Regions from separate parts of the Pseudolabrys sp. genome, predicted to be linked through region 4. Evidence: predicted binding sites of a transcription regulator. Region 4 holds the regulator's gene; each other region holds the start of a gene.

Region 1 (7,595 bases), on a different contig from region 4:
CGCAGCAACTATTACGCGCCGGCGCCGGTCGCGCCGCTCGTCCATAACTGGACCGGTCCCTATGCGGGCGTGAACCTCGGCTACCAGTGGGGCGAGACGACCAACAACGCCACCGACCCGTCGGGCGTCGCGGGCGGCGTGCAGATCGGCTACAACTGGCAGCAAAACCAGTTCGTCTACGGCGTCGAAACCGACCTGCAGATCAGCGGCGCCGAGGACACCTTCGCGCCGTGGAAGTTCGAGAACCCCTGGTTCGGCACCCTGCGCGGCCGCGTCGGCTACGCCTTCAACAAGTTCCTGGTGTACGGCACAGGCGGTCTCGCCTACGGCAACGTCCGCGGCACGGTGGCGGGTCTCGACGAATCCCACACTCATCTCGGCTGGACGATCGGTCTCGGCACCGAGGTGGCTCTGAACAAGGCGTGGTCGGCCAAGGTCGAGTATCTCTATGTCGATCTCGCCAACAGTAGCTATTCGGTCACCGGCACCAAGAACGGCCTTGAGAGCAACCTGCTGCGCTTCGGCGTCAACTACCACTTCTGATCCGATGCCGATCGGGCTGAGGAGCGCAACACGAGCCCCGGGCCATCGGCCCGGGGCTTTGCTTTTTGGGAACCGGCTGACAGTATTAAATTACCAACATCGAAGATAAATCTGCGTCTATTTCCGGCAAAAAGGTGTCATTTGCTGGCCGACAATAAGATGATCTGCCACAAAAACATCAAGTATTCTGTTGCTTTTCTACACTAGACGCTCGTTGAAATTCGAATACTTTGCGCAAATCGATTGGGGGCGTTACGGAGGTTCAAGATGATGCGTTTGGTTCTCGCAGGGCTCGGTGCGCTCGCGATTGTTGCCGCGGCCGGTTCGGCCAATGCGGCGGACATGCCGCGCCGTGCGGCGCCGGCTCCCGCGCCGGTCTACAAGGCGCCCCCCTATCAGGCCTACAACTGGACCGGCTTCTACGCCGGTATCAACGGCGGCTACGGCTGGGGCAACTCGAACGTGTCCGGCTTTCCCGGCACCGGTGACTTCGACGTCAACGGCGGCATGGTCGGCGGCACGCTCGGCTACAACTGGCAGACCGGCCCGGTGGTGTTCGGCCTCGAGACCGATCTCGACTGGTCGGGCATGAAGGGTTCGGCCCCCTGCGGCGCGTTCAGCTGCGAAACCAAGAACACCTGGCTCGGCACCACGCGGGGCCGCATCGGTTACGCCTGGGATCGCTTCATGCCCTACCTCACCGGCGGCGTCGCCTACGGCAACGTGAAGGCATCGAGCCTGCTCGGCAGCACCAGCGACACCAGCGTCGGCTGGACCGTCGGCGCCGGCGCCGAGTTCGCGCTGACCGGCAACTGGACGGCGAAGCTCGAATATCTCTATGCCGACCTCGGCGACTTCAACTGCGGCGGCGCCTGCACGCTCACGCCGCCGGCGAATGTCGACTTCCACACCAATATCGTGCGCGCCGGTCTGAACTACCGGTTCTGATCGCGTTCCGCGTCACGACGGCAAAAGCCCCGGACTTCGCGTCCGGGGCTTTTTGTTTTGCTGCAGCGTCACTCCGGCTTGGTCGCGGCGAAGGCCGGCACCGCGGCGGCGAATTCATCGAGCCAGGCGACGAGGCGCGGATGATCCTTACGCCATGCACCGCCGAGCCGCAGGTCGTAATAGCCGAGCACGCAGGCGAGCGTCACCTGTCCGATCGTCGGCGCGACCGGCGGCGGCTCCTGCTCGAGCGCGGCAAGGCCGCGCGCGATCTTGCCGGCCTGACGATCGATCCAGCTCTGCACATGCATCTCCGCCGACGGTAGCGGCCTTCGTAGACGATCAGCACGCCGGCATCGAGCAGGCCGTCGCACAGCGCCTGCAATCGCAACTGCGCGAAACGCGCGGCCGGATCGCGCGGGAACAGTTTGTCGCCGCCGGCGAGGTGATCGAGATATTCGACGATGACGCGCGAGTCGTAGAACGTCGTGCCGTCGTCCAGCACCAGCGCCGGAATCTTGCCGAGCGGATTCTCCCGGCGCAGCGGGTCGGCCGGATCGTTGAGATCGACCGGCTTGATCTCGACCCGGTCGGCGAGACCGAGCATGAGAATCGCCATGCGCACCTTGCGCGCGAAGGGCGACGGCGGAGCGGAACGCAGGATCATCATGATGCTGTTGCGGGACGAAAAGCCGGACGGAAAATATCGGATCGTGAAGCGGATGAGGCTTTCATCCGCAGCCGGAAAGTCCAGTCCGGATTGTCGACGGTTCGGTGCGGCGCGAGCCGCGCTTGCGTCAGCCGGTCACGACAAGATTGACGGCCTTCGGCCCTTTTCCTTTCTTGTCGGGTTCGACGTCGAAGCTCAGGCGTTGCCCCTCGTTCAGCGACTTGAGGCCGGCCTGCTCGACCGCCGTGATGTGCACGAACACGTCGCGGCCGCCGTCGTCAGGTTTTACGAAGCCGTATCCACGCTCGCTATTGAAGAACTTCACAGTCCCAGTCTGTGCCATCGGGAAAACTCCTCTCCCCGCATTGCTCGGCCGTCTGCCCCCACGGAAGACGGCCAGGCTCTGACATTCACATTCGGGGAAAGCGTCGGCCGAAACCGGCCTCAGTCACTCCGCCGGCCCCCCACCGGGAGGCGGAACGTCACTGCCAGTCCCCAAACGCTAGACCAACATGCAACGGCTGGAAAGCGGCCAAAAAGCCCGGATGTCAGGTCGCGCGTTCGCCGGCGAGCCAGTCGACCCGGAACGCCGCCTTGTCGTCGCGGCGCAGCACGCGCAGCAATTCCGGCAGCATGACTGACAGATCGCGCTCCAGCGTCCACGGCGGGTTGGCGATGATCAGCCCCGAACCGTTGAGCCGGCTGGGGTCGGCGAGGGTCGAGACCGTCAGTTCGGCGCGTAAAATCTTCGCCGGGCCGAGCTTGCGGATGCTTTTCGCCAGCGCGTCCGGCTCCGGCCGGCCCTTGATCGGGTACCAGATCGCATGAATGCCGGTTGCCCACTTTTTGAGCGCGGCGGCGAACTCGTGGGCCAGCCGGCGATACTCGCCCTCCTGCTCGAAGGCCGGATCGACCAGCACGATGCCGCGCCGCTCGACCGGCGGAATATAGGCCGTCCACCCGGTCCAGCCGTCGATCGCGAGGCACTTGATGCGATTATCGCCGCGCAGGTGATAGGCGAGCGACCGGGCGGCGATCTCCTCAAGCTCGCAGGCGATCAGCCGGTCCTGCGGACGCAGCCAGGCGCGCGCCAGCGCCGGCGAGCCGGGATAGGTGCGCAGCTTGCCCGGCGCGTTGAGCGCGCCGATGACGTCGAGATAAGGCGCGAGCAACGCGGCCGCCTCGGCGGAGAATGTCGCCGCCATCACGCGGCCGATGCCGTCCTGCCACTCGCCGCCGCGGGTCGCTTCATCGCCGGCGAGGTTGTAGAGGCCCGAACCCGCATGGGTGTCGATGACGCGAAACGCCGCCGGCTTCTGCCGCAGGTAATCGAGGATACGGCAGAACACGGCGTGCTTGAACACATCCGCAAAACTGCCGGCGTGGAAGTCGTGACGATAATTCATCGGTGAAAGTTCACGGTGCGCGAAGCCCTCGATGGTGCCGGGACTTCCCTATCATACCGCCGCGCGTCGCGCAGACCGCGATCAGCGCTTCGGCCACGCGGTCGGCTTGCGCAGGCCGAATTCGCTGCGCGGCTCGATCGGCGGGCGGCGTTTCGGCGCGCGGCGCATGATGCCGTTGCGGCGGAACTGCCGAAGCGGCGCGGGCGCCGGCGCGGCTGCTTTCGGCTTCGCGTGGCGGGCGCGGATCAGCATGGCGACGCGCACCAGCGCGACCACCGCCGCGGCCATGCCAACGATCTGCAGGCCCGGCGACAGGTGGCGCGCGATGTCGCCGGCCGCGAAGGCCCACAGCCCGATATAGCCGAGCCCGGCGAACACCAGTGCAAAATCAAAATGAGTCCACATCCGGAAAGCGCACCCAGATTGCCGCCGCGGAAAAGATGATCGTTCGCGCGGGACGCTAGGTCTGCTTCAACGATGTTGAATCAGACCTAGCCTTTCGATCGAGCATGATCTCAGCCGAAAACCGGTTCCCACTTTTCGGGATCATGCTCTAGGCGGATTGCGTTACGAGGACCTTGCGATGATTGCGGAGTCCCCGCGCCTTTGTCGAAAGTGCGATTCGGTGTCGTTACCGGCCTGTGAACGCCAATCCCGCGAGCGGGTTAATTCGCGCTCACGCTGACTTGCGGGCTGATTTGCGGACCGGCTTGCGGCGCCTTGTCGCCGGCCGTGACCGCAGCGGCGTTGTCCGGTCCGGCCTCCGCCTTGCTGGCGCCGCCGCGCACCGGCGGCATCACCACCTTGTCGCGCCGGCAGGCGCGCTTGACGATCTCCGGACAGTCGCGGAAGCCGAACTCCCTGGTCATGCAGATGCGCACTTCGCTCAGATACCGGCTCGAGCAGTTGACCGCGACACCGCCCTCGCCCAGCCCGCCATTGGCCTTGATGAAGGCGTCACGCACCTCGTCCGGGGTGACGGTCAGCGTGTCGGGCAATTCGAGAAACCGGTCGGGGATCTTCACCACCGCACGCGCCTTGCGCACGGTTTCGAAATAGGCGCGCGGGGCAAGGCCCGAACAGGTGCCGTGGCGGTCCCATTCGTGGAACACCAGCCGCGGGCTCGGCATCAGGTCGAGCATGGTCGAGACGATGCCGCGATTGAGCCGCGGCGCGGGCACCTGGCAGTAGGACGGGAAGCCCTTTTCGTATTGCGGCCACAGCCCGTGGACGACGAAGGAGTAAGGCCGCGCCCCGCACTGGACCGGGTCGGCCCTGCCATCGGAGCGCCGCTCCCGCGAGGTGGCGCAGTAGGACGGCGACCAGGACAGCGCCAGCACATAAAAATCGAACGCGCCGGGCGCGTTCTGGCGGCGGTCCTGCGCCTGACTCTGGGTCGGGAGAAGCTGCGCGAAAAGGGAGAAAAACCCAACGAAAACAATGCTAACGGCGACGCGACGAAGCATGAACGCACCCCATTGATCGACAGAACCGTTAACCAATCTTAATCAAGCTCCCGGAACCAATCAAGAACAATCAAGGAACAAACCCGTTGGGAAAGGTTATCGCCGCCGCGTTATTCGCGCGGTCTCATTAAGAACCACGCGCGATGACGGCCATCGGCTCAGGGCCGCGCCATCCGGCAGGCCGGATTGTAGGCCCAGTTGCGGTCGAGCCCGACCACGCACCACTCGACGCCCCAGCTCGCGCCGATCGCGCCGCCATCCTCGACGATCGAGTAGTAGACCGCGTGCCGCCGGCCGTCGCTCACCGTCGCGGTGGCCGCACAGAACCGGCGCGGAATGGCGCCGTCGCGCCAGGGCATGAAGGCCAGCTGGCGGACCCGCTGGAAATCGAGGATCTCGAGGTTCGAATTCCAGAACCGCCCTTCCTTGGCGGCGAAACGCGAGGCGATGGTGCCGAGCGCGGCCTCGCACGCCGGCAGGTCCGCGTCGTAGCGCGGACCGGACAGCCAGATGCCCTTTTCCAGCCAGTTGGCGGCGCCCGCCTCGGGGCTGCCGAACGGCGACAGCAGCGCGGCAATGGCGAGAACGCTGAGGCAACGGAAAAGGCCTGACATGACAATCACCTGGTTCGGGACGCGCCAGCCTAGCATATCCGCCGCTTCCGGCGCAGACGTTGACCACAACTTTGCCCCAGCCCGGACTCGTGATCGTCATGCTGCCTTGGCATGATCCGCCCGCGAATCGGACCACGAGCGTATCGGCCGGTTCGTCACTCCTGATGTGCCCGGTCTGGCGCCAATCCCGCGTAGTGTAGTGACAGTCGCGTAGCGAACAGTTGCGTCGCGTTATGGCGGTCGCGTAGCGTTACGGCAGCCGATCAAACAAAATAAATATAAGTCCAACGAAACAAGTTGGGTGGAGAGAGTCGCGATGTGGGTTCGTTCATTGTGCGTCACCGCCAGCCTGTCGCTGGCGGCATGTGCCGGACCGGGCCCCGGACTGACGGGCAACGATACCGGAGGGATCATCTCCTCCGCCGTCAGCCGGGAAGAGGCGCGCGACATGGCGATCGAGCATTGTGCGCGTTACGGAAAATATCCCGTCGCCACCAGCGCCGACCGCCGTCACGGCGGCTATTACGGCTTTGCGTGCCGCTTCGACCGGCGCCACCGCTCCTGAGTCACGTCCAGTCTCCCAGCACCGCCTGAACCAGCGTCAGCGCTGCGACCGCCGCGGTGTCGGCGCGCAGGATGCGCGGGCCGAGTGCGAGCCGCACGCTGTTGGCGCGCGTCACCAGCATGGCGCGCTCCTCCTCCGCGAAGCCGCCCTCCGGCCCGATCAGCACCGCGAGCGGCACCGCCTTGCCGCCGGCCGCCGCGCGCAGCGCCGCGACCGGATCGGCGCTGCCGGCATCCTCGTCGCAGAATACCAGCAGCCGCGAAACATCGGCGACCGCGTCATCGAGCCTCGCCGGCTCGGCGACCTCCGGCACGGCGAGCACGCCGCATTGCTGCGCGGCCTCGATGACGTTCGCCCGCATGCGGTCGAGATTGATGCGGGTCACCTGGGTGTGCCGCGTCAGCACCGGTTGCAGCCGCGAGACGCCCAGTTCGACGGCTTTCTGCACGACGTAATCGAGCCGCGCGTGCTTGAGCGGCGCAAAGAGATAATGCAGGTCGGTGGCCGCCGGCTGCGCACGCAGCCGCTCCTCGGCCCGCACCGTCGCCGCGCGCTTTCCGGCCTCGGCAAGTACGCCGCGCCACTCGCCGTCGCGGCCGTTGAACAGCAGCACCGCATCGCCGCGCGAGAGCCGCAGCACGTTGCAGAGGTGGTTCGCCGCATCGCGGTCGAGCACCACCTCGGCTGCGGCCGACAGCGTCGCGTCGACATACAGCCGGGGCGTGCGGAAGTCGTATCGAGCCATCGCGGATTCCGGCCTTGCGGGACGTCCTGGCGAGCGGGACCGCCGACCGCATGGCACAAAACCGTGCATCGCGGTATCGATTTGTCGCGCGCGGCGGCCAAAAAAGCCCGTGGCACGCCGCTTTGCGGTCGCATTCGGCTGCCAGAAGACCTATCAAGGAGGGCGATGACGGTTGCGCGTGACGGATAAAATCCAATAATCATGCGAACCAGGCAGTCGGGATCAGCGCCATTATCGCCACCATGACCAAAACCATTCTCCTCGCTTTCGTCGCGCTGCCGCTGGCCGCCGGCGATGTCTTGGCGCAAGGCAGCGCTCCCGCGCCGAACCCGTTCGAACAGGGCCAGTCGCAGAGCCAGCCGCCGGGGCAGCCGCCGCCTTGCGTGCAGGAGTTCATCAAGCTGCGCGACGTGGCGCAGAAGCGCGGCCAGGCCATTCAGGCGGCCGCCAAGCGCAAGGCAAATCCGAAAGAGCTTTGCGGCCTGTTCAATTCCTTCGTCGCCGCCGAAGCCAAGGTGGTGAAATTCGCCGAAACCAAAAACGTCTGGTGCGGCATTCCCCCGCAGGCGATCGAGCAGATGAAGAACGCGCACCTGAAGTCGCAGGAAACCCGCTCGAACGTCTGCAAGGTCGCGGCGCAG
Region 2 (7,595 bases), on a different contig from region 4:
TTTCTAGTTTTGCTTTGTCGCGTCTTTTGACGCGATCCGGGCTCCACTTCGCTTGAAAACGCTCCCGCGACAATCGGTTGCGAAGCGCAGCGCGCGATTCCCAAATGCAGCGTCCGCTGCACCGCCGGCGGAACCGCAGCGCGCTGCCGCGCGTTTCCATGATGGAATCTCACATCAATCATAGCAGGGGCGGGTCAAGTTAGGACAATCCAATGGCCAATCCGCGCAGCACGGCCAGCATTGCCGGCCATCCGATTCATCCGATGTTGATTCCGTTTCCCGTCGCTTTCTTCGTCGGCACCTTCGCGGCCGACCTCGGCTACTGGTATTCTGGCAACCCGCTATGGGTCACCGCCTCGCTCTGGCTGCTCGGCGCCGGCCTGGTGATGGGCGCGCTGGCGGCGGCGATGGGGTTGATCGACCTGTTCGGCGACCGCCAAATCCGTGCGCTACGCGACGTGTGGTGGCATGCCGGCGGCAATATCGTCGCCGTGCTGATCGAACTCTGCAACTGGTTCACGCGCTACGAACACGGCGCGGCCGCGGTGATCCCGAGCGGCATCGTGCTGTCGCTGATCGTGGTGCTGATCCTGCTGTTCACCGGCTGGAAGGGATGGGAGATGGTCTATCGCCATCGCGTTGGCGTCGCCGATCTGTGACGCCGATGTCGTCCGGGTCTACTCGCGGCCGAAAACTTTGAAGGCGATGTAGCCGCACATCGCGACATAAGCCGCGACCAGCACGCCGGCGGGTTCCGCCATGCCGAACAGCAGCACGGCGATGGCGGCGGCGATCGCAAACCATATATCGGGCGGCAGGCGGGGGACCATCGCAGTCACGCAGTTGTACAGTGTAGTGCGCGGCGGGCGCACACACGGCCGAATTCGCGACGACGATCCGACAGACCTTTGACGAGAAATTGTTCTTGCACCGCCATAGCTCCTACCTGCGCCAAGCGCATTGGTAGGAGTCATCAGCCGGACCGGCGGTTATCGGGGGACCCCATCCCCATCGGTCTCGAGTGTAGCGGGAGTGCGGCGCATGAGCCAGTCTCGTTTTATAGGCCCCATTACGCTGGCCTTGCTGGCGGGTGTGTGGCTGGCGGTTCTGTTCGGCGACGCCTCTTCGCAGCAGCTCGGCGGTCTCGCCGTGCTGACGATCATCGCCGGCGCGATGGCGATGCTGACGCTGCGCGGCCGGCGCTGAAATGACAAAGGCCGCCGGCGAGGGCGGCCTTCGCTGTTCCAAGTCGCGCAGGCGTCAGCGCGAGCAGACCGCGACGCCCGCGGCCGCGCCGCACTGGCCGACATCCTTGCCGCCTTCGGACGACATGGTGCCGGGCGCGCCGTTGCAGGTCAGCGCGATGATCTGGCCGCCCTGCGCGCAGACAAGGTTGCCCGAGCCGCGCACCACATAGAACGGCGCACCGGCATCGCCCTTGTCACCCTTGTCGCCCTTCGGGCCGGCCGGACCAGGCTCGCCCTTCGCTCCCGCGGGACCGGCTTCGCCCTTCGGACCCGCATCGCCTTTCGGGCCTGCAGGACCGGCCGGGCCGGCGTCGCCTTTCGGTCCCTCGAAGCAGCCGCCCAGGGTCAGTGCGGCGGTCAGTGTCAGTGCCAGCGCTGCGATGCGCATCATGATTCGATCCTCCCCATGTCCCGTTTGCTTGTTCTGGTTTTGCTTGTTGCTCGCGCCGAAAGTGTAAGGGTGCGCTTGCGCCGGGGCCATTTGAAAATTGGAGACCCATCAGCGGGGGGACGTCAGAACGTATCGTGAAAACTGCATATTTCGCACAATGGACAGTGCCATTTCACAAAGCGGCAAAAAAAATTGGTAGTTTCGCAATACAAAAATTATGGCTCCGCCTTCATGAACGAGCCTAAAAAGCGCTGGATGGGCGCATCTGAAATGAAAGAGGCCGCCGGTTAGGGCGGCCTCCGAGCTGGCTATGCGTTAGCCGCTCTCATTCACGGTCAGCCCAAACTGAGCGTGATGTCTCATGGGTAGCTTGGCGCGAGCGCTGTCCAGTCCAGGCGAAAAGCGTACATCGCCATAAACATCACAACGACGGCGAGTGTGGCGACCGCCCATTGTGGCGGAACGAAATAAGTCGCCGCGGCCTTATGATTTTTCATTGATTGTCCCTTCGGGCCGTACCGCCTTCGTTTTCCCAGCGGTCGAGTGCAAGAAAAGCCCGGCAATATGCCGGGCTCCCTGCTTCCAAGCTGGGGTCTACGAAGTCGGACGACGACTTACTTTTGCTGCTCGGAAGGCTTCGACTGATTGCCCGGGTTCTGCTCGGCCGGCTTGGCGGGAGCGCCCTCGACGGGGGTCTTCTTGGTTTCATCGGTATTGACCGAAATATTCGTCATAGTATTTTTCCTCAAATACCTGAAAAGGATTTCTCAAGTACATTATATAAATGGTGTCTATTCTGAATAATACAAGACCCAACGTTCGCTGATCTTTTCCGTATATCAGGCCACTAGGGTCGAAACAGGCCAATACCCGCCGATTGGGGCGGCCTACTCAGGGGCAGGCGGCGCGGAGGTCGCTTGGTTGATAAGCTGCGATACCGCAGTCACCACTTGGGCCGGCGCAAACGGCTTTGTCACTAACACGCTGTTGGGGACACCTTGAGCCGCCCATTCATCTGCGCCGTGACCGGTTACATAAACAACCGGCAATTCTGGGTGCAGTTCGCGGGCATGTCTCGCCACATCCCACCCCGTGATCGGTCCAGGGCCTAGATGGATGTCCGTGACCAATGCCCGATAGTTGGCTTCCGGTGCGTCCAGCATTGCGAGGGCTTGCTTACCGAGCGTTGCTGTTGCGACGGTGAAGCCCGCCTCTTGAAGCGCCGCTTCGATTTCGCCCTGAAGGAGAACCTCGTCTTCCACGTATAGAATCGAAACAACTTCCACGGCGATCCCCCCATATGTCGGGGAGTAAACGCAGCGCAGAAGCTAATGGTTCATAAGTGAGTACAAAAACCGAAGTAGGCCACTCCAAAAATCAAACTAGGCCACTAGGGGTCGAAACAGGCCAGCACCAAATTCTGGGGAAGAACATATTGCGAACGGAGAACAAATAGTGTACGATGGTTCCTCAGTCGGCGGGGGCCGGCTGACCCGGCGGGGATGCTCCACGGTTCGGCCAGGGCGCAAAATCAAATGCGCACAATGGCTTGGATAAGGCGGGGGGCGCGTTGTCGGGGTGTCGAATCTGAGGGCATATAGGGAGCCACCGATGAGCCAGCCTGCGCTTCGTGTTGTTGATGGAAGTCCGATGGAAAAAGCCGACAAGTCGAAGGCGCTGACGGCCGCCCTGTCCCAGATCGAACGCCAGTTCGGCAAGGGCTCGGTGATGCGGCTCGGCAAGAACGACAAGGCGATGGATATCGAGGCGATCTCGACCGGCTCGCTCGGCCTCGACATCGCGCTCGGCATCGGCGGCCTGCCGCGCGGCCGGGTGGTCGAAATCTACGGTCCGGAATCCTCCGGCAAGACGACGCTGGCGCTGCACACCATCGCGGAAGCCCAGAAGAAGGGCGGCATCTGCGCCTTCGTCGACGCCGAACACGCGCTCGACCCGATCTATGCCCGTAAGCTCGGCGTCAATGTCGACGACCTCCTGATCTCGCAGCCCGACGCGGGCGAGCAGGCGCTCGAGATCGCCGACACGCTGGTGCGCTCCGGCGCGATCGACGTGCTGGTGGTCGACTCGGTCGCGGCTCTCGTGCCGCGCTCCGAACTCGAAGGCGAGATGGGCGACGTGCAGCCCGGCTCGCAGGCGCGCCTGATGAGCCAGGCGCTGCGCAAGCTCACGTCTTCGATCTCGCGCTCGCGCACCATGGTGATCTTCATCAACCAGATCCGCATGAAGATCGGCGTGATGTACGGCTCGCCGGAAACCACCTCGGGCGGCAACGCGCTGAAATTCTACGCCTCGGTCCGCCTCGACATTCGCCGCATCGGCGCGATCAAGGACCGCGACGAGGTGATCGGCAACCAGACCCGCGTCAAGGTCGTCAAGAACAAGCTCGCGCCGCCGTTCAAGCAGGTCGAGTTCGACATCATGTATGGCGAAGGCGTGTCCAAGCTCGGCGAGTTGATCGACCTCGGCGTCAAGGCCGGCGTGGTCGAGAAGTCGGGCGCCTGGTTCTCCTGCGACAGCCAGCGCATCGGGCAGGGCCGCGAAAACGCCAAGACGTTCCTCAAGGACAATCCCGACCTTGCCGCCAAGATCGAGGCGGCGGTGCGCCAGAACGCCGGCCTGATTGCCGAAGCGATCCTGGCCGGCGAAGACCCCGACGAAGATGACGACGACGAGGCGGCGGAGGCCTAACCGCCGGAAGCCTCATCGTCTTCCGGCAGCCGGCTTCGCCCCAGTCCCCTTGTCCCCGGGGCCGGCTGCCCTCCTTTTTGCCTTTGATGTTTTGCCACTGAACCGGAGATGGCTCGATCGCTGAGTGTGTTGCGTGTGGTGTGTGAGCGTTGCCTGTCGATATTGCCCCGCGAAGCGGCGCCCGTGTTGAGTAGCCCCGGTGTCGCAGCTTGAGTGTCTGAACGGGGTGCCGCGAGCGGAGGCTTTATCGGCTGGAACGTAGCGTGCGTGTTCGTGCGTGTTGTTGTGTGTCGTATCCGAGTGATCGTCAGCCATTGGAGTTGCGCCAGCGCCCCATGCCTGATCGCGATCCAAGCGGGAGCCTGACGATCGACCATCCGATCGCCGCGCCATTCCGGTTCTGTCGCGCGTATCGCCCCCGTCGGCACCCGGCTGCATAACGCGGCCGCCACCGAGGACGGGGGCGAGATGCGTTTTGGGCGCCGGCTGTGCGGCAATCCCGGGTTTTTGGAGGCTTGCCTGAATTTGCTGGCGCTTGCCTGATTTTCCGGGGCTGGCTGCGTCAATTCGGTTTGCGCCGGCGGGAACCAATCGCAGCGGCAAACCGTTTTGTCGATGACGCCTCGAACAGATGCGTCATGACTGGCCGGGGCAGGGGGTGGCCTTGATCCGGGGAGGATCGAATGACGTCACCCGAAGCACGCGGGCGCTGTGCCGCGCCTTTGTTCCGCAACTCTCCGGTTATCCGGAGCGTCTCAATCCAAAGCGCAGCGAGGCTGATGTCGCCCGCTGCGATGCTGTCGACGGTCGCCGCCGTCGCGCTTGCCGTTGCGTTCGCGAGCGCCGCCGTGGCGCAAGGAAGCGGACAGGGGAATGGGCAAAGCATGGGGTCGCCGCCGGCGGCCCGGCAGGACATGCAGCAGCAGGGCCAGCCCGCCGCGCCGCCGCCGGACGCCGGCAAGCCCGCAGCGGCTTCGGACGGCGGCAGTGCCGCGCCCGGCGCGGTGCCCCAGCATGGTGGCGCTGTCGCGCAGAAGGACCATGCGCCCGACCTGACGCTCAACGACCAGCAGCGCGAGGCGGTTCGTAAAGCCGTGTTCGCCCGGCACACCGCGCAGAAAGCGTTGCCGGGCTTCGAGCCGGAAGCGGGCAAGACGGCGCCGCGCGCGCTCAAGCTTGAGTCGATGCCGCCGGAAATCATTCAGGACATTCCCGAACTCCGGCATTTCTTCGTCGCCGATATCGCGAACCGGCAGGTGCTGGTCGTCAACGCGATGGATCGCAAGATCGTGGCGGTGATTGCGGCGCCGGGCGATGCGGCGAATGCCGCGCCGGCCGCCGCCAGCGGCTTTGCCGAGACGGCGAAGGACGTCAAAGAGACGAGCCGTGAACAGGCGGTCGGAGATGCAGCCAAGGATGCAACCAAGGATGCAACCAAGGATGCAACCAAGGATGCAACCAAGGATGCAACCAAGGATGCAACCAAGGACGCGGCGGACGGCAGCAAGGCCGCGAGCGACGACGCCAAGGATAACGCTACCAAGGATGGCGGCTCGCGCGCGCATATCGACCGCAACAAGCATTATGACGACGACACCAACGACCCGCATGTCGAAAAGCCCGCCGATCAGGCCAAGCAGGCCGACTCGACCGTGCTGCGCGACGGCGTGCTGACAGCGCCGGGCGCGCCGAAAAACAGCGAGACCGCGCCGGCGAAATTCTCCGAGGTCAATGCCGCGCTCGACAGCCATCCGACGATGTCCGGCGGCGCGGACCTGACCGCGGAGCAGGCGGCCGAGGTGTTCCGCACGGTGATGGCGGATAAATCCGTGCCGGCGGTCGACATCAAGGCCACCGCTCCGGCGGCGCAACTGCCGAACCTGACGCCGTCACAGCCGTTTCCCGATGCGCTGTTGAAGAAATTCCCGGCGCTCGCGACCTACGGCTACATCAAGACGGCCGACAAGGTGCTGATCGTGACGCCGGCCAACAAGATTCTGGTCGGCTGGATCGACGCGAAAGGGCAGGACCCCTCGTCGAAGCCCGCCGAGGCGGCCGCCGCCGCGCGGGGCGGCTGACCGCCGCCGCCGGGCCTGAAGGACGGCCCGGCGAAACCCCCGGACATGCTGTCGCAGGACACCGGCGCATCTTGCGTATGGCGGCGGGACTCCCGACATTTTTCACCACCCGCAAGCGCGGCCGGATTCGGCTGCGCTTTGGCGCGTCGCGGCGTTGCGAGCGCCGATACAGGACCGGAACAGGCAAACCGACGATGAACTATTTCCGCACCGCTCTGCTGCTCGCGGGTTTGACCGCGCTGTTCATGGGCGTCGGCTATCTCATCGGCGGCGCGGCGGGCGCTTTCATCGCGCTCATTGTCGCCGGCGGCATGAACCTGTTCGCCTACTGGAATTCCGACAGGATGGTGCTGTCGATGCACGGCGCGCAGGAGGTCGATGCTGCCTCCGCGCCCGATTTGCACGCGATGGTCGCCGAGCTTGCGCGCCGCGCCGGACTGCCGATGCCGCGCGTCTACCTGATGGACAATCCGCAGCCGAACGCCTTCGCGACCGGCCGCAATCCGGAGAATTCCGCGGTCGCGGTGACGACCGGCCTGTTGCGCGCGCTTCAGCACGACGAGGTCGCCGGCGTGATCGCGCATGAGCTGGCGCATATCCGCAACCGCGACACGCTGATCATGACGGTGACGGCGACGATCGCCGGCGCGATCTCGATGCTCGGCAATTTCGCGATGTTCACCGGGATGGGCGGCAACCGCGACAACAACGGCGTCGGCCTGATCGGCACGCTGGCGATGGTGATCCTCGCGCCGCTCGCCGCGATGCTGGTGCAGATGGCGATCAGCCGCACGCGCGAATACGCCGCCGACGAGATCGGCGCGCATATCAGCGGCGAGCCGCTGGCGCTGGCGTCCGCGCTCGCCAAGATTTCCGACATGGCGCATGCGATCCCGAACGACGCGGCGGAGGCCTCGCCCGCCACCGCGCACATGTTCATCGTCAATCCGCTGTCCGGCGCACGCATGGACAACCTGTTCTCCACCCACCCGGCGACCGAGAACCGTATCGCGGCGCTGGAGCGGCTCGCCGGCGCGGCGGGTGGAGAGGCGCGCCCGGCGGCGCGTTCGGCGCTCGGCAGCGCAACGCCCCGCGCGGCCCGGCCGCGTGGCCCCTGGGGCTGACGCCATCGGCCTCGCGCGGTTCCCCCGGCGATGTCCGGGCCATTCC
Region 3 (7,595 bases), 120 kb from region 4:
CCGAAGGCGTAGTCCGAGGTCAGGAAGAACCAGGTGTCGCCGCCGGTCTTCACGATCGCCTTGCCGGTGCCGTTCGCCAGCATCCAGGTGTCATAGGTCCAGTGCACCGTGTTGGCGTTGCACTTCGCCCCGGTCAGGTCCGAGGACGCAGGCCCCGAGCCGATGAACACCTTGTTCTTGCTCGCCGCGACGCCCGATACCGCGAGCGCGACGCCCGAGTTCGGCACGTCGACGATCATGTCGACGCCTTCGCGATCGAACCACTGGTTGGCGATCTGCGAGCCGACGTCCGGCTTGTTCTGGTGGTCGCCGGTGACGAACTCGACCTTGATGTCCTTGTGGGTCTTCATGAAGTCGTCGGCCGCGAGCTTGGCGGCGGCCGTCGAGCCCGCTCCGCCGAGGTCGGCATAGAGGCCCGACATGTCGCTCAACACGCCGATCTTCACCGTGGTCTGCGCCAGCGCGGTGCCGCACGACAGTGCGACGGCGAGCGCGGTGTAGCCCAACAGACGTTTCATCATGATGCGTACTCCTCCTTCTTGTTATGACGTGCTTGTCGACTTGAACGAAATCGCGGTCACACCCCGAGATACTCGTGCAGCGTGCCGAGATTGGCGTCGAGTTCCGCGTTGGCGAACCGGTGCACGACCTTGCCGTGCTCCATGATGTAGTAGCGGTCGGCCACGGTCGAGGCAAAACGGAAATTCTGCTCGACCAGCAGGATCGTAAAGCCCTTTTCCTTCAATGCGCGAATGGTCTTGCCGATCTGCTGGATGATGACCGGCGCAAGCCCTTCGGTCGGCTCGTCGAGCAGCAGCAGCCGCGCGCCGGTGCGCAGGATGCGGCCGATCGCGAGCATTTGCTGCTCGCCGCCCGACAGTTTGGTGCCCTGGCTGGAGCCGAGCCGCTCGCGCAAATTCGGGAACAGTTCGAAGATCTGGTCGAGCGTGAGGCCGCCCGGCTTCACCTCCGGCGGCAGCAGCAGGTTCTCCTGCACGTCGAGGCTCGCAAAGATGCCGCGTTCTTCCGGGCACAGCGCGATGCCGGCGCGCGCGATGGCGTTCGAGGGCAGACGGATCGTCTCCTGCCCTTCGAAACGCACCGAGCCGGTGCGATGGCCGACGATGCCCATCACGGACTTCAGCGTCGTCGTCTTGCCGGCGCCGTTGCGGCCGAGCAGCGTCACCACCTCGCCGGGAAACACCTCGAGGTCGACGCCGTGGAGAATGTGCGACTCGCCGTACCACGCTTCGAGCTTCTCGACCGCGAGCAAGGCGTTGCGCTGCGGGTCAAGCATGGCCGACCCCCATATAGGCTTCGCGCACGTCCGGGTTGTTCGACACCGTGTCGTAATTGCCTTCGGCGAGCACCGAGCCGCGCGTCAGCACGGTGATGGTGTCGGAAAGGTCGGACACCACGTCGAGATTGTGCTCGACCATCAGCACGGTGCGGTCGGCCGACACGCGCTTGATGAGCGCGGCGATGCGGTCGATATCCTCGTGGCCCATACCGGCCGTCGGCTCGTCGAGCAGCAGCATCTCCGGGTCGAGCGCCAGCGTGGTCGCGATTTCGAGCGCCCGCTTGCGGCCGTATGGCAGTTCGACCGCTGCGACGCCGGCAAAGTCGCTCAAGCCGACGTCGGCGATCAGTTCCATCGCACGGTCGTTGAAGGTATCGAGCACGCGGCGCGAGCGCCAGAAATCGAACGAGGTGCCGCGCTGGCGCTGCAGCGCGATCCGCACGTTCTCCAGCACCGTCAGATGCGGAAACACCGCCGATATCTGGAACGAGCGCACGATGCCGAGCCTTGCGACATCGGCCGGCGCCAGCGCGGTGATGTCCTGACCGTTGAAAACGATGCGTCCCCGGCTCGGCGCCAGGAACTTGGTCAGAAGATTGAAACAGGTGGTCTTGCCGGCCCCGTTGGGGCCAATCAACGCGTGGATCGTGCCGCGCCTGACCTGCAGATTCACACCGTTGACCGCGACAAAACCTGCGAATTCCTTTGTCAGATCTTCGGTCGCGAGAACGACATCCTCACTCATAATAACAAGTATCTCCCCACAGATGCCATTTTCGCCATGTTTTCGCGGAGGCGTCCAGACAAAAAAAGCCGCACGGTCTGCTGCTTTCGGCGCAACCGGCGCACAGCATGAAACCCTCCTCCCTGCGGTTCCCTGCTACCCTGACGGGGCCGGACCCAAGGGGCGGCGATGAAGGGGAACGGAGAATGCGGTGATCCACGCCGATCCCATGCTGATTGAATTTGCCGTCGCGGCGCTGGTCACGCTCGCCGTCGTGGTCGATCCGCTCGGCCTGGTGCCGACCTTCCTCGCCGTCACCCACGGGCTGCCGGAGCGGTCGCGGCGTCAGGTGGCGCTGCGCGCCTGTCTGATCGCGGCGGCGATCCTGGCCGGCAGCGCGCTGATCGGCGACTGGCTCCTGCGCACGCTGTCGATCACGCTGCCCGCGTTCCGCATCGCCGGCGGGCTGCTGCTGTTTTCGATCGCGTCGGAGATGGTGTTCGGCGTGCGCACCGCGCGTCAGACCACGACCGCCGAACAGGCGATCGACGAGCATGTCCGCAACATCGCCGCCTTCCCGCTGGCCATTCCGCTGATGGCCGGGCCCGGCGCCATTACCGCGACCGTCCTGCTCGCCGGACGCGGCGACGGCGTGGCGCATCTTGCGATCCTGCTCGCCGTGGTGGCGATCGTGATCCTCGCCTGCCTTGCCGTCTTTGCCGGTGCGGCGAAAATCAGCAAATGGCTCGGCATCACCGCCAACACGGTGCTGTCGCGCCTGCTTGGCGTGCTGCTCGCCGCGCTCGCCGTGCAGTTCGTCGTTGATGGCGTGCGCGCGGTGATGGGCTAGAGCATTTTCGAGCTAAACCAATATCACACAGGTTCCGGTCGCGCCTGCGCGCTCAGGTGGCTTCGATGCGCAGCGGCGTAACATGATAGCCGGCCGGCGCGCCGGCAGCATTCACGGCATGCGCGTAGCTCGGCGCCTGCATGACCGGCAGCGACGCGGCAAAGCCCTCGCCGCCGGTGACGAAAGTATGGAACTCGCCGTTCTCGCCGCAGGCATCGACGCCCGCCGGCAGGTCGGCGACAAACGCGCGATCGAAGCGCTGGCCGCAATAACGCGCATCGAGGAAACGGTCGTCGGTCGTCACCACGATGGCCTCGAGGCCGCGCGCGAACATCTCCGCGACCAGCGCGATCCGGTCCTGCCGCCACAGCGGCAGCACCGCGGTCAGTCCCGCCGCGGCGCAGACTTTCTCCTCGAAGGCGCGGTGGTCGGCGATGTCGATGTCGCCGAATACCACGGCGGTGACGCCGCGCCCCGCGAGATCGCGCAGCGCGGCGATCAGACCGGCTTCATAGGTCTGCCATGACGCCCGCGCGGTGACGGGTTCGAGGCCGAGCGCGCCGGCCTGCCGCGCGAGAAGATCGGGCGGCAGCGCATGCGAGCGCGACCGCGCGCCGCTGTCGTCGAGCATCGTGAGGGCGTAGCGCACGTCGAGGCCCGCCGCCCGCGCGCGCAGCAGCGCGAGCCAGCCGTCCTTGCCGCCGCTCCAGGAGATCGCAGCGGTCATGAGTCATGGATCGCCGTCGGACGGGTCAGAACGGAATCTCGTCGTCCATGTCATCGCGCTTGCCGCCGGCCATCGCCGGCTGCCGGCGTCCGCCACCACCGCCGCCCATGCCGGAGCCCGACGCGCCGAAATCATCGCCGCTGTCGGAGGACGAACTGCCGCCGCCACCGCGGCCGTCGAGCATGGTCAGCGAGGAGTTGAAGCCCTGCAGCACCACTTCGGTGGTGTACTTCTCGTTGCCGTCCTTGTCGGTCCATTTGCGCGTCTGCAGCGCGCCCTCGAGATAAATCTTCGAGCCCTTCTTCAGATACTGCTCGACGATCTTGCACAGGCCTTCGTTGAAGATCACGACGCGATGCCATTCGGTCTTCTCGCGGCGCTCGCCGGTGTTCTTGTCGCGCCAGCTTTCCGATGTCGCGACGCGCAGATTGGCGACGGGACGGCCGTCCTGGGTGCGGCGGATTTCCGGGTCCGCGCCGAGATTGCCGATCAGGATCACTTTGTTCACGCTACCAGCCATGATGCTCTCCGATGTTGTGTCTTTGCGTACCGATATGGTGTGTCCCGGCGTCGGATCACTTGCCTGTGCCGCCATCGTCCGCGGGGCCCGGCTGGACCCGGCGTCACCCTAGTCTCGCCGCGCCTGCCCGGGCCGCCTGCCGGCGCTTTTCCACGATGGAATTTCCGCCCGGATTCATTTTGTTAACCATATCTCAATTGGTTCTTTGTTTGTTCTATACGAATCAGATAAAGTAATCAAGCACTTAGATCAAAACTTTGGATGTCAATGTGGCTTTCCGGTCACAGCTCGAATCATCCACAAGATATAGACACGCCTCCAGTGTGCGTTTTCGGCCGAAAAACCATCAGGAGGTCACTCACATGAAGCGTTTCTACCAACTGGCGGCCGCCGCCGGTCTGGCGCTCGCGATGGCAAGCCCGTCGTTCGCCGCCGACCTGCCGCGCCCCGCTTACAAGGCGCCGGTCTATGTCGCGCCGCTCTTTAGCTGGACCGGCTTCTACATCGGTCTCAATGGCGGCTACGCTTGGGGCGATGCCGACTGGAGCGGCACGTCCGGCTCCGCGAGCACCAAGCCGAAGGGCGGCCTGCTCGGCGGCACCGTCGGCTTCAACTATCAGACCGGCGCGTGGGTCTGGGGCCTTGAAGGCGACTTCGACGCCGCCTGGATCAAGGACACCGCCACCGGCACCGGCATCTGCGCCGCCGCTCCGGGCTGCGAAACCAAGAGCGATTGGTTTGGCACCGTCCGCGGCCGCATCGGCTATGCCTGGGATCGCTGGATGCCCTACATCACCGGCGGCGGCGCCTTCGCCAATGCCAAGCTGACCACCGCGACGGGCGCGAGCGACTCCAACACCCAGTTCGGCTGGACCGTCGGTCTCGGCGTCGAATACGCCTTCATGGGCAACTGGTCGGCCAAGCTCGAATACCTCTACGCCGATCTCGGCAGCGCCACCTGCTCGTCCGGCGTCTGCACCACCGACACCGATGTCGACATCAAGATGAACATCGTTCGCGTCGGCCTGAACTATCGGTTCTGACACATGACGTCCGGCGGCTGATGCGGCGCGCCGGATGACAGGATTGAGGCCGGCCTCGCGCCGGCCTCTTTTTTTTGTGCGCAGCGTTCGCAGCTACAGCGTCGGCAGCTTCTGACGCAATTTGAAATAGCCGGGCCACGGCTCCTTCATCCGCGCCACCTTCGCCGCCGCGTCGCTCACCGCCGCCGGCTGCGCGTCCTTCAGCTTGCTCACCGCCGGCCACGACACCGGAAAGGCCACATGCGCGCCGGGCCGCGCCCGCGTCGAATAAGGCGCGATCGCCGAGGCGCCGCGCGTGTTGCGCAGATAGTCGATGAAGATTTTGCCCCGCCGTTTCGCCTTCGACATCGTCGCGACGAAGCGATCCGGCTCCTGCGCGGCCAGATGCCTGGCCATCGCCTCGGCGAATTCGCGGTGTGCGTCCCAGGAGTGACCGCGCGAAAGCGGCACGATCACATGGATGCCCTTGCCGCCGGTTGACATCGAAAAACTCGTTAAATCAATCTCTTCCAGCATTCCCTTTAACTGAAGTGATGCTTTAACAACGGCTGCGAACGGCAAATCCTCGTCGGGATCGAGGTCGAACACCAGCCGGTCCGGCTCCTCGACCCGGTCGGCCCGCGAGCCCCACAGGTGCAGCTCCAGCACACCCATCTGCACCGCGGCGACAAGACCGCGCTCGTCTTCGATATAGAGGTACTGCTCGGCGCCGGATTTCTCGCGAATGCGGACATGCTTGAAGGCGTCCGGCCAGCCGGGATTGGCGTGTTTCTGGAAGAAACATTCGCCCTCGCTGCCGCGCGGGCAGCGCACCAGCGCCAGCGGCCGCCCGGCGACATGCGGCAGCATGCGGTCCGCCACCGCGAGGTAGTACTCGATCAGCTCGCGCTTGGTGACACCCTGCCCCGGAAACAGCACGCGGTCGGGATGCGTCACCCGCACGCCGGCGAAGTCGTCTTCGGCGGCGGCGTGCGCCGCCACCGCGCGCTTGATCGCGCCACGCTTCGTCACGCCACGTCTGGTGACACGCTTGGCGCGCTTCGCGGTCTTGCGGCGTTTGACGGCTGTCTTTTTCGCCATTCGCATCCTCACGCTGCCGGCAGGCCGGATCACATCATACAAAGACGGCAAAACACGGAAAAATGGTCCGTCGGCGCAGCACAGGTTCCGTTATCGCTTCGTCTCGCGCCGTGTCGCCTGTGCGGTCGCTTTCGGCCTTTCCCGCACCACCGCGCGGGCCGGCTTGTCGCCGCGCAGTCCCTTGAAGCTGCCCTGCCGCACCAGCCCGTCCGCCGTCCAGCCGCGAAACGCGATTTCCGCCACCAGCACCGGCGCGACAAACCGCGCCGTCCGCGCGATCGCCCGCGGGACGTCCGGCACCGGCGCGCGGTCCCGCGCATGGCGCGCGAACAACGCCGCGAGGTCGTCGAGCCGCGCCGCGGAAAAGCCGGTGCCGACCCGGCCGCTGTAGCGCAGTTTTCCCTTCTCGCGCACCGCGAGCAGGATCGACGAGAACGGCCTGCCTTTCTTGTCCGACGGCTCCCAGCCGATCACCACGAACTCCTGTTCGAGGCCGCATTTGACCTTGAGCCAGCTCAAAGTGCGCGCCGAGCGGTAAGGATCGCCGGCGCGCTTGGCGATGATGCCTTCGAGGCCGCGCTTGCAGGCGTTGCGGAACGCCGCCGCGCCGGCGCCCGAACGATGCGCCGAATAGATCAGCGCGGGACTCTTCTTTCCTTTCGACAGCAGCGCCTTGAGCAGCGCCTTGCGGTCGCGCAGCGGCTCGCGCGTCAGGTCTTCGCCGTTCAGCTGCAGCAGATCGAAGACGTAATAGGTGAGCCTGCCCTTTCCGGCCGACAGCGCATTCTGCAACGCGCCGAAATCGGTGCGGCCATGCGCTCTCACCGTGATCTCGCCGTCGAGTAATGCCGACCGGCACGGCAACCTGCCGAGCGGCGCGACGAGCGAGGCGAATTTCTCCGTCCAGTCGAGGCCGCTGCGGGTCCAGATCCGGACACGGCCGTCGCCGATGCTGGCCAGCGCGCGATACCCGTCGAACTTGGTCTCATAGATCCAGTCATCGCCCTCGGGCGCCGCATCGACCAGAGTCGCAAGCTGCGGTTTGACGAAGGATGGCAGATCGTCCGCGTCGCGCGTCATCGCCGTTTCTTGCCTGGCCGTGTCTTGCCCGGCCGTTTCTTGCGCGCGCGGCGGGTGGTCTTTCCTGCCGTTGTCTTCTTCCTGGCGGTCTTCGTCGCCGCCGCGGCCTTGCCGGCTGCTGTCTTGTCGCTGTGCCACACCCGCGAATGTCCGGTCGCAATCTCGTCCATGCTGCGTCCGGTCTTCACGCTGGTCGTCTCGCGTGCGGTGACGAGCTTGCCGGTGCGGACGTAGTCGTCCTTCTCCTTGATGAGCAGCCAGTTCTTGCGCC
Region 4 (7,595 bases):
GGAGGCCCGCCGTTTTGCCAGCGCCGCCAGGCGCGGCCAGTAAGCCCCGTTCCTGCCGCCTTGACCCTGCGCCGCCGGGCCGTCTAAACCCTTGAGCGGGCAGACAAAGATGCGACCGAAGCGGCGATGATCGTCCTGATCGACAACTACGACAGTTTCACCTTCAACCTCGTCCATTACCTGGGCGGGCTTGGAGCGGAGGTCGTCGTGCGCCGCAACGACAAGGTGACGAGCGAGGACGTGATCGCCTCGGCGCCCGAAGCGATCGTGCTGTCGCCCGGCCCCTGCACGCCGAACGAAGCCGGCATCTGTCTCGATCTCGTCGCCAAAGCGTCGGCGACGATCCCGGTCCTCGGCGTTTGCCTCGGCCATCAGGCGATCGGTCAGGCACTCGGCGGCAAGGTAGTGCGCGCGCCCGAGCAGGTGCATGGCAAGACCTCGGCGATCCGCACCGACGGCACCGGCGTGTTTCGCGGCATCAATGCGCCGTTTCAGGCGACCCGCTATCACTCGCTGATCGTCGACCGCGCCACCATGCCGGCGGACCTCGCCGTCAACGCCGAGACCGAAGACAAGGTGACGATGGGCGTGGCGCATAAATCCCGGCCGCTGCACGGCGTGCAGTTCCATCCCGAAAGCATCGCCTCCGAGCATGGCCACCTGATCCTGAAGAACTTCCTCGACATCGCCACGGCGTGGAACACCGCGCACGGCCGCCGCACCTCGTCAACGAACGCCGCGCCCGCGCGCGCAACGGCCTGAGAGCGCTGTCCATGAACGAGAGCGATCAATTCCGCGCGCTGATCGGCAAGGTGGCGACCGGCGCGGCGCTGACCCGCGACGAAGCGACCTTCGTATTCGACCGCATGATGTCGGGCGAAGCGACGCCCTCGCAGATGGGCGGCCTGCTGATGGGCCTGCGTGTGCGCGGCGAGACGGTCGACGAGATCACCGGCGCGGTCACCACCATGCGCGCCAAGATGGTGCGTGTCGCAGCGCCGCCCGACGCGATCGACGTGGTCGGCACCGGCGGAGACGCCTCCGGCTCCTTTAATGTTTCGACCTGCGCGGCTTTCATCGTCGCCGGCGCCGGCGTACCGGTCGCCAAGCACGGCAATCGTGCGCTGTCGTCGAAATCGGGCTCGGCCGACGTGCTGGCCGCGCTCGGCGTCAATGTCGATCTCGCCGGCGAAGCGGTCGCGCGCTGCATTCGCGATGCCGGCATCGGGTTCATGTTCGCGCCGGCGCATCACCCGGCGATGAAGAATGTCGGCCCCACCCGCGTCGAACTGGCCACCCGCACCATCTTCAACCTGCTCGGACCGCTGTCGAACCCGGCAAGCGTCAAGCGGCAGATGACCGGCGCATTCTCCAAACAGTGGATCGAGCCGATGGCGCAGGTGCTGAAGAACCTCGGCTCGGAAGCGGTCTGGGTCGTGCATGGGTCCGACGGGCTCGACGAGATCACCACGACCGGAACGACCAGCGTCTGCGCGCTCGAGAACGGCAAGATCCGCAGCTTCGAGATTGCGCCGGAGGACGTCGGCCTGCCCCGCGTCACCGCCGACAAGCTGCGCGGCGCGGACGCCGACACCAATGCCCGCGCGCTGTTCGACGTGCTCAAGGGCAAGAAGACCGCGCTGCGCGACATCGCGCTGTTCAATGCCGCCGCGGCGCTGATCATTGCCGGCAAGGCGAAGGATTTGAATGACGGCATGGTGCTTGCCGCAAAGGCGGTCGATTCAGGCGAAGCCGAAGGCCGGCTCGACCGCCTGATCGCGGTTTCGAACGCCAAAGAGCCGGTGCAGGACGCCTGATGTCGGACATTCTCACCAAGATCGAAGCTTACAAGCGCGAGGAAATCGCGGCGGCCAAGCGCGTTCGCCCGCTCGGCGCTCTCGAGCGTGACGCCAAAACCGCCGCACCGCCGCGCGGTTTCGCCAAGGCGATCGAGAAGAAGGTTTCGGCCGGCGACTATGCGCTGATCGCGGAGATCAAGAAGGCAAGCCCCTCCAAAGGCCTGATCCGGGCCGATTTCGATCCGCCGACGCTCGCGAAGGCTTACGAGGCCGGCGGCGCGACCTGTCTCTCGGTGCTGACGGACGCGCCGTCATTCCAGGGCAAGCCTGAATTCCTCGGCGCGGCGCGCAACGCCACAGCGCTGCCGGCGCTGCGCAAGGATTTCATCTACGAGCCCTATCAGGTGGTCGAATCCCGGGCGCTGGGGGCGGATTGCATCCTGATCATCATGGCCTCGCTCGATGACGCCGCGGCTGCCGAGATCGAAAGCACAGCGTTCGAATATGGCATGGACGCGCTTATTGAAGTTCATGATGAAGTTGAACTTGAGCGGGCCATGCGCCTGAAATCGCCGCTGATCGGCGTCAACAACCGCAATCTGCGGACTTTCGTCACGGCGCTCGAAACCAGCGAGCGGCTGGCGCCGAAAATCCCGCGCGACCGCATCGCCGTCGGCGAAAGCGGCATCAACACCCCGGCCGACCTCGCCCGGCTCGCCAGGGTCGGCATGTCGACTTTCCTGATCGGCGAAAGCCTGATGCGCCAGCCGGACGTGACGGCGGCGATCCGCGCCATCCTCACCCGCGCGGCACCGTGAGGCCGATGCCGGTGGCAAAGCGGGCGACCAGGAAAACCTCGAAGCGCCCGGCGCGACAGCGCCTGACCCATATCGGCGCGACCGGCGAAGCCCACATGGTCGACGTCTCCGCCAAATCGCCGACCGAGCGCGTCGCGGTCGCGGAAGGCCGCGTCACGATGGCGAAGCCGACGCTCTCGCTGGTGCTCAAGGGCAACGCCAAGAAAGGCGACGTGCTCGGCGCGGCGCGGCTTGCCGGCATCATGGCGGCCAAGCGGACGCATGAGCTGATCCCGCTTTGCCACCCGCTGGCGCTGTCCAAGGTCACCGTCGAGATCGCGCCGGACCGCAGATTCACCGGCCTGACCGTGCGTGCGACCGTGAAGGTGAAAGGCCCGACCGGCGTCGAGATGGAGGCACTGACCGCGGTGTCGGTCGCGTGTCTGACGATCTACGACATGGTCAAGGCGGTCGAGCGCGGCATGCGGATCGAGGGCATCCGCCTGATCGAAAAGCTCGGCGGCAAGTCTGGACACTACAAGTCCGGCCATTACCGCGCGAAGGGCTAAACGATGGCGCTGATGCCGGTCGCAGAGGCGCTGAAACAGGTTCTCGCGGACGCCGCGCCGCTGCCCGCGCATGACGTTCCGCTGTCGGATGCGCTCGGCTGCGTACTGGCGCAGGATCTCGTCGCCAAACGAACCCAGCCGCCGGCGGCGCTTTCCGCGATGGACGGCTATGCCGTGCGCGGCGCGGATATCGCGCAGGCGCCGGTCACGCTTGACGTGATTGGCGAAGTCGCCGCCGGCCACCCGTTCGCAGGCCACGTCGGTCCGGGCCAAGCCGCGCGCATCTTCACCGGCGGCGTGATGCCGGCGGGCAGCAATACCGTCGTCATTCAGGAAGACACCGGCCGCGACGGCGACAAGGTTCTGATCAAGCTCGCCATCAAGACCGGCCGCCATGTCCGCCCTGCCGCGATCGACTTCCGCGAAGGTGACGTCCTGCTCGCCAAGGGCCGCCGCCTCACCGACCGCGACCTGATGCTCGCCGCCGCGATGAACTATCCGGCGGTGAAGGTGGTGCGCCGGCCGAAGGTCGCCGTGCTCGGCACTGGCGACGAACTGGTGCCGCCCGGCCAGGCGCCGAAGCCCGGCGAGATCGTCTATTCGAATGGCTTTGCGCTCGCCGCGCTGGTGCGCTCCGAAGGCTGCGAGGCAATCGAACTCGGCATCGCGCGGGACAGCCTCGACGCCATCGGCGCCGCGATCCGTCGCGCCCGCGACGCCGGCGCCGATATCCTGCTCACCTCCGGCGGCGCATCGGTCGGCGAGCACGACCTCGTCCAGAAGGCGCTGACCGCCGAGGGCATGGACCTGTCGTTCTGGCGCGTCGCACTGCGCCCCGGCCGCCCGATGATGCACGGCAAGCTCGGCCCCATGCAGGTGCTCGGCGTGCCGGGCAATCCGGTGTCGTCCTACGTGTGCTCGTTCCTGTTCCTGGTGCCGCTGATGCGCCGCCTCGCCGGCCGCCGCGACGTCATCCATGCCCCGCAAGCGGCGGTGCTCGGCCGCGACATGCCGGAGAACGACGAACGCGCCGACTACCTGCGCGCGACGCTGAGCGAAGGCCCGGATGGCGTCCCGGTCGCGACGCCGCTGGCGAACCAGGACAGCTCGCTGATGGCGCCACTGGCCGTGGCGGACTGCCTGTTGATTCGCGAGGTGCGTGCGCCGGCGGCGAAGGCCGGCTCGCCCTGCGTCATCCTTAAGTTCGGCCTTTAGCGGCCGTTCGCATTGTTCACTTCAAATTAATCGGTTGCGGAACACAACTGGAACGGATAGTGTCCGTTCATGATTTGTTTCTGGCCGATGCGTGGGATGCGCGGGGCCGGAACTGGGGAAATCCGAGGAAATCCATGCTGACCCGCAAACAGTTCGAGCTTCTGCGTTTCCTGCACGAGAGGCTGACGGAAACCGGCGTCCCCCCCTCGTTCGACGAGATGAAGGACGCGCTCGATCTGCGGTCGAAATCCGGCATCCACCGGCTGATTACGGCGCTGGAGGAGCGCGGCTTCATCCGCCGCCTGCCCAACCGCGCCCGCGCCATCGAAGTGATCAAGCTGCCCGATTCGGTCGCCCATGGGCTTGGCTCCGGGCGCAGCCGCGGCTTCACGCCGAGTGTCATCGAGGGCGACCTCGGCCGCGTCCGTGCGGTGGCCGCCGACGATGACGGCGGCAGCGCCGGGCACCCGATTGCCGTGCCCGTCATGGGCCGCATCGCCGCCGGCACGCCGATCGAGGCGATCCAGACCCGCAGCCACACCATCAACGTGCCGCCGGACCTCCTCTCGACCGGCGAGCATTTCGCCCTCGAAGTGCGCGGCGACTCGATGATCGAGGCCGGCATTCTCGACGGCGATATCGCCCTGATCCGCCGCAGCGACGCCGCCGACACCGGCGACATCGTGGTGGCGCTGATCGACGACGAGGAAGCCACCCTCAAGCGGTTCCGCCGCCGCGGCGCCTCCATCGCACTCGAGCCGGCCAACAGCGCCTATGAGGTGCGTATCCTGCCGCCGAACCGGGTCCGCATTCAGGGCCGGCTTGTCGGCCTGTTCCGGCGCTACTGAGACCGTTCCAGCCTAATCGTCGGCCTCGCGCGCGCCGTCCGGCGGCGTGGCATCGCGCTGCGCCGGCCGCCGCTTCGCCGGCGACGGCGCAGTTGCGGTCGCCTGCACCCGCAGGCCGCTCCAGGGCCGCGCCTCGCCCGCCGGGCGCGCCCATTCGACGATGGCGGCGCTCCCCTTGCCAGCGGAGGTCCAGCGCAACGCACTGGCGCCGTGGGCTCGCCAGACACCACGGTCGATCAGCATGCCCTTGCATGTCGCAGGAGCCTCGCGCGGCGTCACGATCACTGCGGCACGTGAACAATCCTCCGCAAGCGCCTCGATTGTCTCGCTGAATGCGGCGACCCTGCCGTTCGCGAAAGGACCGGTGCAGCCGACAGGATCGCAGCGGACACCCGCCTTCAGGGTGTCGTCCTTGACGGTCCGGCTATCGCCGTCGGCGGCGAGCCAGTCGCGCAAGGCGAAATTGTCACGGCCGGCGTGGAGAACGGCGAGCCGGCCGTCGGCCTGCCGGAGTGCCGCCGTTTGCCCGTCGGCCGACACCAGCAGATCCGGTTTCGGCGTGACGTAAACCCAGAGGCAGGCCAGAAGCGCGAGTCCCGCCCCGCTCCAGCGCAGCGGTGTCCGCAGCATGGCGATCAGCAGCAGCCCGGCGGTCGCCAGCAGCAACGGCCCGATGCCGAAGGCGTGGATGTGCCCCACCGCGCCCGGCAACGCCGCGACCCACAGGGCGACCGTCACCATCCAGTCGATGCCGGCACCCATCAGCGGCCAGAACAGGCCGTCGAAGCCGAACGGCATCGCCAGCGTGCCGAGGATACCCATCGGCATCACCCAGGCCGAGACGACCGGCATGGCGGCGAGGTTCGCCAGCACGCCATAGGGCGCGAGGCGATGGAAATGGAACGCCGCGTAAGGCGTGGTGGCGAGGCCCGCCACCAGCGAGGCGATCACCAGCCCGGCAATCTCGCGTCCGCCCCACAGCGCGAGGCGCGCGCCGGCCGACGTGTCGGCGTCGGCACGCCACGGCAGCCCATTGCGGTAAGCGGCGATGAGCGCGAGCGTCGCGGCAAACGACATCTGGAAGCTCGGATGCACCACGGCCTCGGGCGTCAGCAGCATCACCGCACAGGCGGCGACCGCGAGCGTGCGGAACGTCAGCGCCGGCCGGTCGGCCATCACGCCGATCAGCACGATCGCGACCATGATGTAGGAGCGCTGCGTCGCGACCTCCGCGCCCGACAGCAGCAGATAGAACGTCGCGGCAACCAGCGCGGCGGCCGCCGCCCATTTCTTGATTGGATGGCGGGTCGCGGCGGCAGCGCTCAGTGCAAAGCCGGCACGGATCACGAAGAACACGATGCCGGCGACCACCGCCATGTGGTAGCCGGAGATCGACAGAACATGCGCGAGGCTCGACACATACATCGCGTCGTTGACGGGTTGCGTGATCGCGTCGCGTTTGCCGGTAATGAGCGCCGAGGCAATCGAGCCGGTGTCGCCGGGCAGCACGGCGCGAATGCGATCGTCGATCGTCTCGCGCATCATTTCGATCGCGCTGCGATAGGACAGCCAGAAACCGCGCGCGCCCGGTGCCGGCTGTGTCGCGATGGCCCCCAGCACATAACCCGAAGCGCCGATGCGCTGGAAATACATGTCGCGCGCGAAGTCGTAGCCGCCGGGACGCAATGGCTGCAACGGCGGCGTGAGACGCGCCTTGAAGCTCACGTAATCGCCAACCGCCGGCGCATGACCCTTGCGGACTGCAACGCGCACGCGCTCCGGCTTGACGCGCAGCCGCTCACCGCTCATCGACGCGACGCGCACGACGATACGATCGCTGCGCGCCCGCTCCTCGCGGATTTCGACGAAGCCGGTGACCGCAGCGCCGAAGACAGGATAGTCGAGCACCGGATGCGCGATCAGCGCGGTCTTGATTGTCGCAACGGCAAACCCGGTGGCGATCGCAGCCGCCGTCAGCGCGCCCGCAAACGCGATGAACCGCCGACGCACGAGGAACGCAGCGAAGGCGAGCACGACAGCGAGAGCCGCGGTTGCCGGCCACAGCGGCTCACGCGGCGCGGTAAAATAGCCGATGATGCCGATGCCGAAGGCGACCGGCATCCACGGCACCAGGCGGCCCGGCGCGAATTCCGCCGCGAGATACTGCGCCAGCACTTCGCGCCATCGCTGCAACGCAAGCAGAAGCCCGGCAGGCAAAGCGCCGCCGGCACGCCGTCGTGCGGCGTCCACGCCTGCGGCGAGCGCGCGTGCTTTCGCGCGCGCGCCGTCGCGCACCCTGTCCCCCGGCGCCATCCCAGTCCCCAGGCAACCCAAAACTTGGGCCGGTCCGGGGGACAGTTTACATGG

Evidence for each region. The regulator LexA, encoded in region 4, represses DNA repair genes until DNA is damaged. The targets are predictions, from matches to a motif close to TGTTCNNNNTGTGTTCNG.
Region 1: a site for LexA is predicted at 5,082-5,099, ahead of AB7F10_RS13885 (ribonuclease T2 family protein). Genes of this name have one in related genera too.
Region 2: a site for LexA is predicted at 3,065-3,082, ahead of recA (recombinase RecA). Genes of this name have one in related genera too.
Region 3: a site for LexA is predicted at 4,321-4,338, ahead of AB7F10_RS15855 (single-stranded DNA-binding protein). Genes of this name have one in related genera too.

Annotation. Positions count from the first base shown of each region.
Region 1 is NZ_JBFWPH010000004.1:195,129-202,723, reverse strand. Features, by position in the region: gene AB7F10_RS13920 (outer membrane protein) at 1-543, shown strand, start outside; gene AB7F10_RS13915 (outer membrane protein) at 811-1,491, shown strand; gene AB7F10_RS13910 (glutathione S-transferase C-terminal domain-containing protein) at 1,560-1,799, opposite strand; gene AB7F10_RS13905 (glutathione S-transferase family protein) at 1,694-2,158, opposite strand; gene AB7F10_RS13900 (cold-shock protein) at 2,286-2,501, opposite strand; gene AB7F10_RS13895 (23S rRNA (adenine(2030)-N(6))-methyltransferase RlmJ) at 2,707-3,564, opposite strand; gene AB7F10_RS13890 (hypothetical protein) at 3,646-3,969, opposite strand; gene AB7F10_RS13885 (ribonuclease T2 family protein) at 4,230-5,030, opposite strand; gene AB7F10_RS13880 (hypothetical protein) at 5,189-5,644, opposite strand; gene AB7F10_RS13875 (hypothetical protein) at 5,961-6,209, shown strand; gene AB7F10_RS13870 (16S rRNA (uracil(1498)-N(3))-methyltransferase) at 6,211-6,954, opposite strand; gene AB7F10_RS13865 (hypothetical protein) at 7,197-7,595, shown strand, end outside.
Region 2 is NZ_JBFWPH010000001.1:665,106-672,700, forward strand. Features, by position in the region: gene AB7F10_RS03200 (DUF2231 domain-containing protein) at 213-659, shown strand; gene AB7F10_RS03205 (hypothetical protein) at 678-830, opposite strand; fluoride riboswitch at 958-1,019, opposite strand; gene AB7F10_RS03210 (hypothetical protein) at 1,042-1,206, shown strand; gene AB7F10_RS03215 (hypothetical protein) at 1,261-1,638, opposite strand; gene AB7F10_RS03220 (response regulator) at 2,526-2,924, opposite strand; gene recA (recombinase RecA) at 3,250-4,347, shown strand; gene AB7F10_RS03230 (hypothetical protein) at 5,127-6,425, shown strand; gene htpX (zinc metalloprotease HtpX) at 6,620-7,549, shown strand.
Region 3 is NZ_JBFWPH010000005.1:69,254-76,848, reverse strand. Features, by position in the region: gene AB7F10_RS15880 (ABC transporter substrate-binding protein) at 1-521, opposite strand, end outside; gene AB7F10_RS15875 (ABC transporter ATP-binding protein) at 578-1,297, opposite strand; gene AB7F10_RS15870 (ABC transporter ATP-binding protein) at 1,290-2,045, opposite strand; gene AB7F10_RS15865 (MarC family protein) at 2,254-2,874, shown strand; gene AB7F10_RS15860 (ATP-binding protein) at 2,927-3,601, opposite strand; gene AB7F10_RS15855 (single-stranded DNA-binding protein) at 3,627-4,121, opposite strand; gene AB7F10_RS15850 (outer membrane protein) at 4,484-5,164, shown strand; gene ligD (non-homologous end-joining DNA ligase) at 5,258-6,244, opposite strand; gene ligD (non-homologous end-joining DNA ligase) at 6,335-7,324, opposite strand; gene AB7F10_RS15835 (DNA polymerase ligase N-terminal domain-containing protein) at 7,321-7,595, opposite strand, start outside.
Region 4 is NZ_JBFWPH010000005.1:186,829-194,423, forward strand. Features, by position in the region: gene trpE (anthranilate synthase component I) at 1-43, shown strand, start outside; gene AB7F10_RS16400 (anthranilate synthase component II) at 127-762, shown strand; gene trpD (anthranilate phosphoribosyltransferase) at 774-1,817, shown strand; gene trpC (indole-3-glycerol phosphate synthase TrpC) at 1,817-2,617, shown strand; gene moaC (cyclic pyranopterin monophosphate synthase MoaC) at 2,623-3,165, shown strand; gene AB7F10_RS16420 (molybdopterin molybdotransferase MoeA) at 3,169-4,380, shown strand; gene lexA (transcriptional repressor LexA) at 4,515-5,228, shown strand; gene AB7F10_RS16430 (ComEC/Rec2 family competence protein) at 5,241-7,541, opposite strand.